DNA from 3 places in the Pedobacter flavus genome. Region 2 is predicted to be linked to each of the others. Evidence: riboswitches for the same ligand, from Rfam matches in the RefSeq annotation. Region 2 holds a riboswitch; each other region holds the start of a gene.
What was found. A riboswitch is a leader RNA that binds a small molecule or an ion and turns the genes downstream of it on or off. The one in region 2 is predicted to bind S-adenosylmethionine.
Positions count from the first base shown of each region.

Region 1: linked by a shared signal. The riboswitch ahead of VRU49_RS09735 (hypothetical protein) and the one ahead of metH (methionine synthase) in region 2 are both predicted to bind S-adenosylmethionine.
Region 3: linked by a shared signal. The riboswitch ahead of VRU49_RS09555 (O-acetylhomoserine aminocarboxypropyltransferase/cysteine synthase family protein) and the one ahead of metH (methionine synthase) in region 2 are both predicted to bind S-adenosylmethionine.

Region 1 covers NZ_JAZDQU010000002.1:806,096-808,367, forward strand. The annotation lists gene VRU49_RS09715 (exo-alpha-sialidase) at 1-78, opposite strand, end outside; gene VRU49_RS09720 (hypothetical protein) at 120-263, shown strand; gene VRU49_RS09725 (DUF2975 domain-containing protein) at 337-873, shown strand; gene VRU49_RS09730 (helix-turn-helix domain-containing protein) at 876-1,109, shown strand; gene VRU49_RS09735 (hypothetical protein) at 1,102-1,344, opposite strand; SAM-I-IV-variant riboswitch at 1,392-1,488, opposite strand; gene VRU49_RS09740 (NAD(P)H-binding protein) at 1,544-2,188, opposite strand.
Region 2 covers NZ_JAZDQU010000001.1:1,092,601-1,094,872, forward strand. The annotation lists gene metH (methionine synthase) at 1-1,447, opposite strand, end outside; SAM riboswitch class I at 1,528-1,641, opposite strand; gene VRU49_RS05050 (Bax inhibitor-1/YccA family protein) at 1,836-2,272, opposite strand, start outside.
Region 3 covers NZ_JAZDQU010000002.1:768,645-770,916, reverse strand. The annotation lists gene VRU49_RS09555 (O-acetylhomoserine aminocarboxypropyltransferase/cysteine synthase family protein) at 1-1,005, opposite strand, end outside; SAM riboswitch class I at 1,228-1,341, opposite strand; gene VRU49_RS09550 (hypothetical protein) at 1,554-1,844, shown strand; gene VRU49_RS09545 (trans-sulfuration enzyme family protein) at 1,845-2,272, opposite strand, start outside.

The sequences.
Region 1 (2,272 bases), on a different contig from region 2:
TTCAACCCCATTTCTTCCGAAAACCGAACCAGTAAATACAGTAATTAATACAATTAAAACTCTAATTTTTAATGCCATTTTAATTTTTTGATATGAAACTTAAATATGATAAATAAAAAATGAATCGCATAAAAACTGGAGATTATAAAATTCAAATCATTCAGAATAAACATTTTATAGATCAAACAGAATCAATTCATACATTGTCAACCAGCAACATAACGCATGGCGGCTTAGCTACTCACTTTTCTATGAAAATCTAATAAACAATAATTATTTATTGTTTATCAATAAATAATTTATTATAATTACAGAAATATTGAAACCTAATAAACCATGAATAAAACAGAAAATATCGTATTCAAAGGATTAACAGCTATAGCCTGTTTCATCTTTATAGGGCTAAGTGTAGAAGCAGGAGGCCTAATTGCGAATTATATATTCGCCGTTTTTAAACCTGAAGTTATTAATAATCTATATCAAAAATTAGATTTAACGGAGATTTACGAAAACAATCCTATAGATTTTTACCTTATATATTCATTTATAAGTAGCTTGGCCGTATTAAAAGCAGTATTATTTTACATTGTTGCTTATATGCTGTATAAAATGGATTTAAAGAAACCTTTTAATGATTTTGTAGCTACAAAAATTACCCATATCAGTTATTTAACTTTAATTATAGGATTATTAAATTATATAGGTAAAAGTTGGTTAGAAAAACAATATTCTGGCACTAAATTTATTCAAGAAATCGCCTCATTTTGGGTGGATAGCGAGGCCTTTATTTTAATGGGTGCTGTAATTTATATTATAGCCAGAATATTTAAAACGGGGGTAGAATTACAAAAAGAAAACGAATTAGTTGTATAAACATGGCCATAATAGTAAATTTAGATGTGATGATGGCCAAGCGTAAAATATCTTTGAACGAATTATCTGATAAAGTTGGTCTCACACTTTCCAATCTCTCGATTTTAAAAACAGGAAAAGCAAAAGCAATACGTTTTAGCACATTAGAAGCAATATGTAAAGTACTAGATTGCCAACCGGCCGATATTTTAGAATTTGTGGATGACCAACCCAACCAGAATGTAGCGCTTAAATAATTAGTTTTTTATCTTTCAATTTCACTCTATTTTTCAATGAAATTCCGTTTTTCATTGTAATAATAGAATAATCGATCTCCCTGCATTGAAACTGTGAAACTAATTCGAGAATAAAAAATGATCGAGCAGTAACCCAACCATTTTTACCAATTTCATCATTAAAACGTGCGATTAATAATTCATCAGTAAGTACTTCTAAATTATTTTTAAAGTTGTAGTTGTTTTTGTTTAACATGATACATTTTTTTAAGTTTAAAATGACCCATCAACAAAAGTGAAGTGTAAAGCCTTTAATTTTGACTGCCTAGCCCCCATCTATTGTACCACCGTGGTAGGTTAAACTCGGTTGGTGTACAATTAAGTACTCTTGATGATAGATTTAATTAATTATAATACAAAGATATATATATATTCTTAATTTTTTTGATAGAAAATCATTTCGACTCAGATAAAATCTGATGAGCACTCAAGATTATTTTGCCTGCCTTAGAGTTCTTTGCATAATTTAGCATAAGATCAGCAAGCTTTTTAACAGGTAGTGGTTTAAAATTATTTAATATTCCCAACTTGTTCAAAAACCCAATTATCGAAACCCCAATTTTTTCGCCAGTTCTATTGGAATTTGGTCGGACCAATGGTCCGGGTCTAAAGATTACAAATGATTGAAAATTTAAATCCTCAATGGCATTTTCTAACAGACCTTTAATTTTAGAATAAAAAAACAGAGAAGATGCGTCGGCATTTGAAGCCGATATTAATAAAAATTTAGATATATGATTGGCTTTTGCAAGTTTGGCAAACTCATACTGATATTGAAAGTCAACTTTATATTGAGCTTCTTTGCTACCTGCATCATTTAATGTGGTTCCCAAACAAGAAATTGCAATATCACCTTTAATTTCCGAAGTCCAATCTGATAGTTGGTCGAAATTAACCATCACTTCTTTCAATTTTTGGTTCGACACCTTTAATGCTTTCCGAAGCAACACTACAACTTCTGTAATGGCCTCATCTGCTAACATCAACTTTAACAATTCATATCCTGTAGCGCCAGTAGCACCAATTAATACAACTTTCATCTGTATATTTTTATTCAAGTAAAATAAGAAATCTTTTTAGAGAAAAGTGGTTAACCAAGAAATTCCGATACTGGTTTCTTAATT
Region 2 (2,272 bases):
CGTCGAAGGCCATAACCACAACCGCAGCCCCATAGCGCATTACTTTTTTTGCACTTTCAATAAACTTCTGTTCGCCTTCTTTGAGTGAAATAGAATTTACGATTGCTTTTCCTTGAATGCATTTTAGGCCTGCTTCTATAACCGACCATTTAGAACTATCTACCATAATTGGGAGCTTTGCGATATCTGGTTCGGAAGCAATAAGGTTTAGGAATTTGGTCATGGCAGCTTCACCATCGAGCATGCCCTCGTCCATATTCACATCAATTATTTGAGCACCACCTTCTACTTGTTGGCGTGCAACAGTTAAAGCACCATCATAATCACCACTTAAAATTAATTTAGAAAATTTGGGAGATCCTGTAATATTGGTTCGTTCTCCAATATTTACAAAAATGCTTTCTGGAGTAATGGTCAACGCTTCTAAACCACTTAACCTTAAAAAAGGGTCAATAGTTGGGATTACTCGAGGTTTTCCTTGTTTAGCTTTATTGGCAATACATTGAATATGATCTGGACTTGTTCCGCAACATCCGCCAACAATATTTACAAAACCTGCTGTAATAAAATCGTCTACAAGGTGTGCCGTTTCGTGAGGCTGCTCATCATATGCGCCAAATTCGTTTGGTAAACCTGCATTTGGATAAGCAGAGATATAACAATTGGCTTTTGCTGCTAATTCCTCTATATGTGGACGCATTTCTTTAGCTCCTAAAGCACAGTTAAAACCAATGCTTAATGGGGTGGCGTGCATTACAGAATTTAAAAAAGCTTCTGCAGTTTGACCGGATAAAGTTCTGCCTGAGGCATCGGTAATGGTACCTGAAATCATTATTTCGGAATGCTTTCCAATTACTTCATCGTATTTTTTTATAGCAGAAATTGCTGCTTTAGCATTTAAGGTATCGAAAATTGTTTCAATTAATAAAACATCTGCCCCGCCATCTACTAATCCTCTCACTTGTTCGTAATAGGCGGCTTCTAATTCATCAAAAGTTATGGCTCTAAAACCCGGGTCATTAACATCAGGAGAAAGAGAAAGCGTTCTATTTGTGGGGCCAATAGCACCTGCAACGAAACAAGTTCTACTTGGGTTTTTAACCATGAAATCTTTTACAGCTTCCTTAGCTATTTTAGCGCCTTCGAAACTGAGCTCATAACTAAGTTCTTCCATTTTATAATCGGCCATAGAGATGCGCTGCGTACTAAAAGTATTGGTTTCAATAATATCAGCACCAGCTTCTAAGTAGGCTAAATGAATAGATTTTATAATGTCTGGACGTGTAAGATTTAATAAGTCGTTATTCCCTTTAACGTCTAAAGGGTGGTCTTTAAATCTCGTTCCTCTAAAATCTTCTTCTGTTAATTGATAGCGTTGTATCATAGTGCCCATAGCACCATCAATTACTAAAATTCTTTTATTTAATTCTTCTCTGATCGTCGTCATAAATTTTTTTGCAAAAACCAATTATGTTATTGCAGTTTAATGTTGACTTATAGAAGAAAGTAGAGTAGTTTTCTAATCATTACTTATCTTTTTCCAAACCTTTTTAAATTAGGTTGGAATAGAATGTAGCACCTTGTTGGCACAGGTTGCTAAGACTTCATAGGGTCCATTCCCTCCGTCTTTCTTTATAAGTTTTACAAAGGTGCGATAAAGAAAGATTAAATCCAAAAAATATGGAGGTTCTTAAAATTAAATACTAAAAGTTTTGATTTTTTTTAATGTTTGACAAATTTTATTCTAAAATTAACGATGCGGAAACAAATAAGTTAAATAAAAAAAGCCCTTCTTAAAATGAATTAAGAAGGGTTTTTAAAATATTTAAATTATATTATTTTCTATTTCCGAAAATTCTTAAAAGGAATAAGAAGATATTAAGGAAGTCTAAGTATAACGACAAAGCACCCATAATAGCCATTTTTTTGGTTTCAACGCGAAAAACATCTTCTCCAGTTTCTTCAATTCCTAAGCCAATTTTTTTAATTTTTTGAACATCGTAAGCAGTTAGTGCAGTAAATACAGCAATACCAATAAATGCCATAAACAGGCTAAATTGCTCACTTTGGATAAACATATTAATTAAACTTGCAATCACTAAGCCAATAACGCCCACCATTAAGATAGGTCCAAACTTGCTTAAATCTATATTGGTTGTATAGCCTAAAAATGCCATTATACCAAATATCCCTGCAGCAGCAGCGAAACAGCTAATAATAGAACCTGAGGTATAAATTAACATGATGAAACTTAAGCTTGCACCGGTTAAAA
Region 3 (2,272 bases), on a different contig from region 2:
TTCATGATATTTATTGCTGGTTAGTCCGGGGTAATTTACTTCCTTAACCAAATCGTTATTTTCTAGCCATTTAGCTAATTGTAAAGTGTTTTCTACATGTTTTTGAACCCGTAGTGATAAAGTTTCTAATCCTTGTAGAAGTAAAAACGAGTTAAAAGGCGAAATGGCGGGGCCAATATCTCTTAGCCCTTCAACCCTTGCTCTTAGGATAAACTGGATATTACCAAAATCACTTCCAATACCAAAAACATCATTAAAAATTAATCCATGGTATCCTTCAGAAGGTTCAGAAAACTGAGGAAATTTACCATTACCCCAATTGTAATTTCCACCATCAATAATAACTCCTCCAATACTTGTTCCATGACCACCAATCCACTTTGTGGCCGATTCTACCACTATATTGGCGTCATTTTCTAAAGGTTTAAACAAATAGCCACCTGCACCAAAAGTATTATCTACGATTAAAGGTAAATCGTGTTTTTTAGCAATGGCTGATATTTTTTCGAAATCTGGAATACTGAAAGAAGGATTACCAATAGTTTCAATATATATGGCTTTAGTTTGATTATCGATTGCATTTTCAATGTTAACGGGTTCATCTATATTAACAAATTTGGTAGTTATACCTAACCGTTTAAAACTCACTTTAAACTGATTATAAGTTCCGCCATAAACATGTGAAGATGAAATGAAATTATCGCCAGCTTGTAGAATATTGGTAAGTGCGATGAATTGGGCGGCTTGACCAGAAGCAACTGCTAATGCAGCCACACCACCTTCTAATGCGGCAATTCTTTTTTCAAAAACATCGGTAGTGGGATTCATAATTCGGGTATATATATTCCCAAATTCCTTTAAGGCAAATAAATTTGCTCCATGCGATGCATTTTTAAAAGTGTATGATGAGGTTTGGTAGATGGGTACTGCTCTAGAACCAGTTGTTGGATCTACTTCTTGACCAGCGTGAATTTGTAAAGTTTCAAATTTATAAGATTGTGACATGATGATATTAATTAATAATGAAGATTAAATATAATTTTGGCGTACCCTGTTCTAGGGCCTCCCAGATTTTTGATCGCAATAAAAAAGGAAGAATTTTAGATAATTATATGCTGTAGCAGCACATATAAAATTGACAAAATGTGAAATTGCCAAAGAAAATTTTGTGTTCGAATGTGTGCTTAATTGCTGGGCACTTAAATAAGTAATTAATCATTTTAGTTAAGTTTATATACACCTCAATCACCATGATTGAAGTTCAGGAATTGGCACCTTCTCCTTTGGGGGAGGGTTGTCAGTGGGTTATAGAGCCTGTCTCTCGCCACTTCTTTATAAATCAACTTTATGTTGACTTTTTATTTGTTTCCAAATAATATTTCAAAGATAGGTTAAAAAAATATAATTAAGCAAATTTTATTTTGTTTAATTTTAATTAAATTGATGTAATTTTAAATATTAAACAGGTAAATATTTGGTTTTCTGTAGTTTAAATTTTTTATAAAATTTGGATGCAACTTATTATCAAACATTTCGTCTATTAAGTTAAGCGTATGAAAACATTAATAATAATAGCCGCCTTTATTTTGATAACGCTTTCTGGTAATGCGTATTCACGAACAAATATTTCTATTTGTACACTTTCGTCAGTTACTTTAATGAGTTTTCAAAAAATACAGCAAGAAGAAACCGTTAAAACAGATAGTATAAAATTTAAGAAAAACAACAAAAAGAAACCAAAGGGAAAATTACAGAAGGATCAACTACTTGATGATTTCCCTGCAGTAAAATTATTTGTTAATGGTTTTGAAAAAATTGTAAAAGGAATCGCTAATATTTTTTAGTTAGATTTTATCTAATGCATCGCTAAAATCCTGAATTAAATCTTCAATATTTTCTAAACCAACAGATACTCTTAATAAATTTTTTGGAGTTAAACTATTCGGTCCTTCAACAGAATATCTATGCTCAATTAAACTTTCTACGCCACCTAAACTTGTAGCTTGAGCAAATAATTTTAAGTTGTTGGCAATAAATGAAGCAGCCTTTTCACCATCTTTAATCGTTACAGAAAGCATACCACCACCAGATTTCATCATCCTTGATGCTACTTCATAGTTAGGATGAGATTTTAAGCCCGGGTATAATACGGATTCTATTTTTGGATGATTTTCTAAATATTCAGCCAATAATTGAGCATTTTGAGCATGACCTAACATTCTATAATGTAATGTTTTAATACTTCTTAAAAGTAGAAAACAATCGAAAGGAC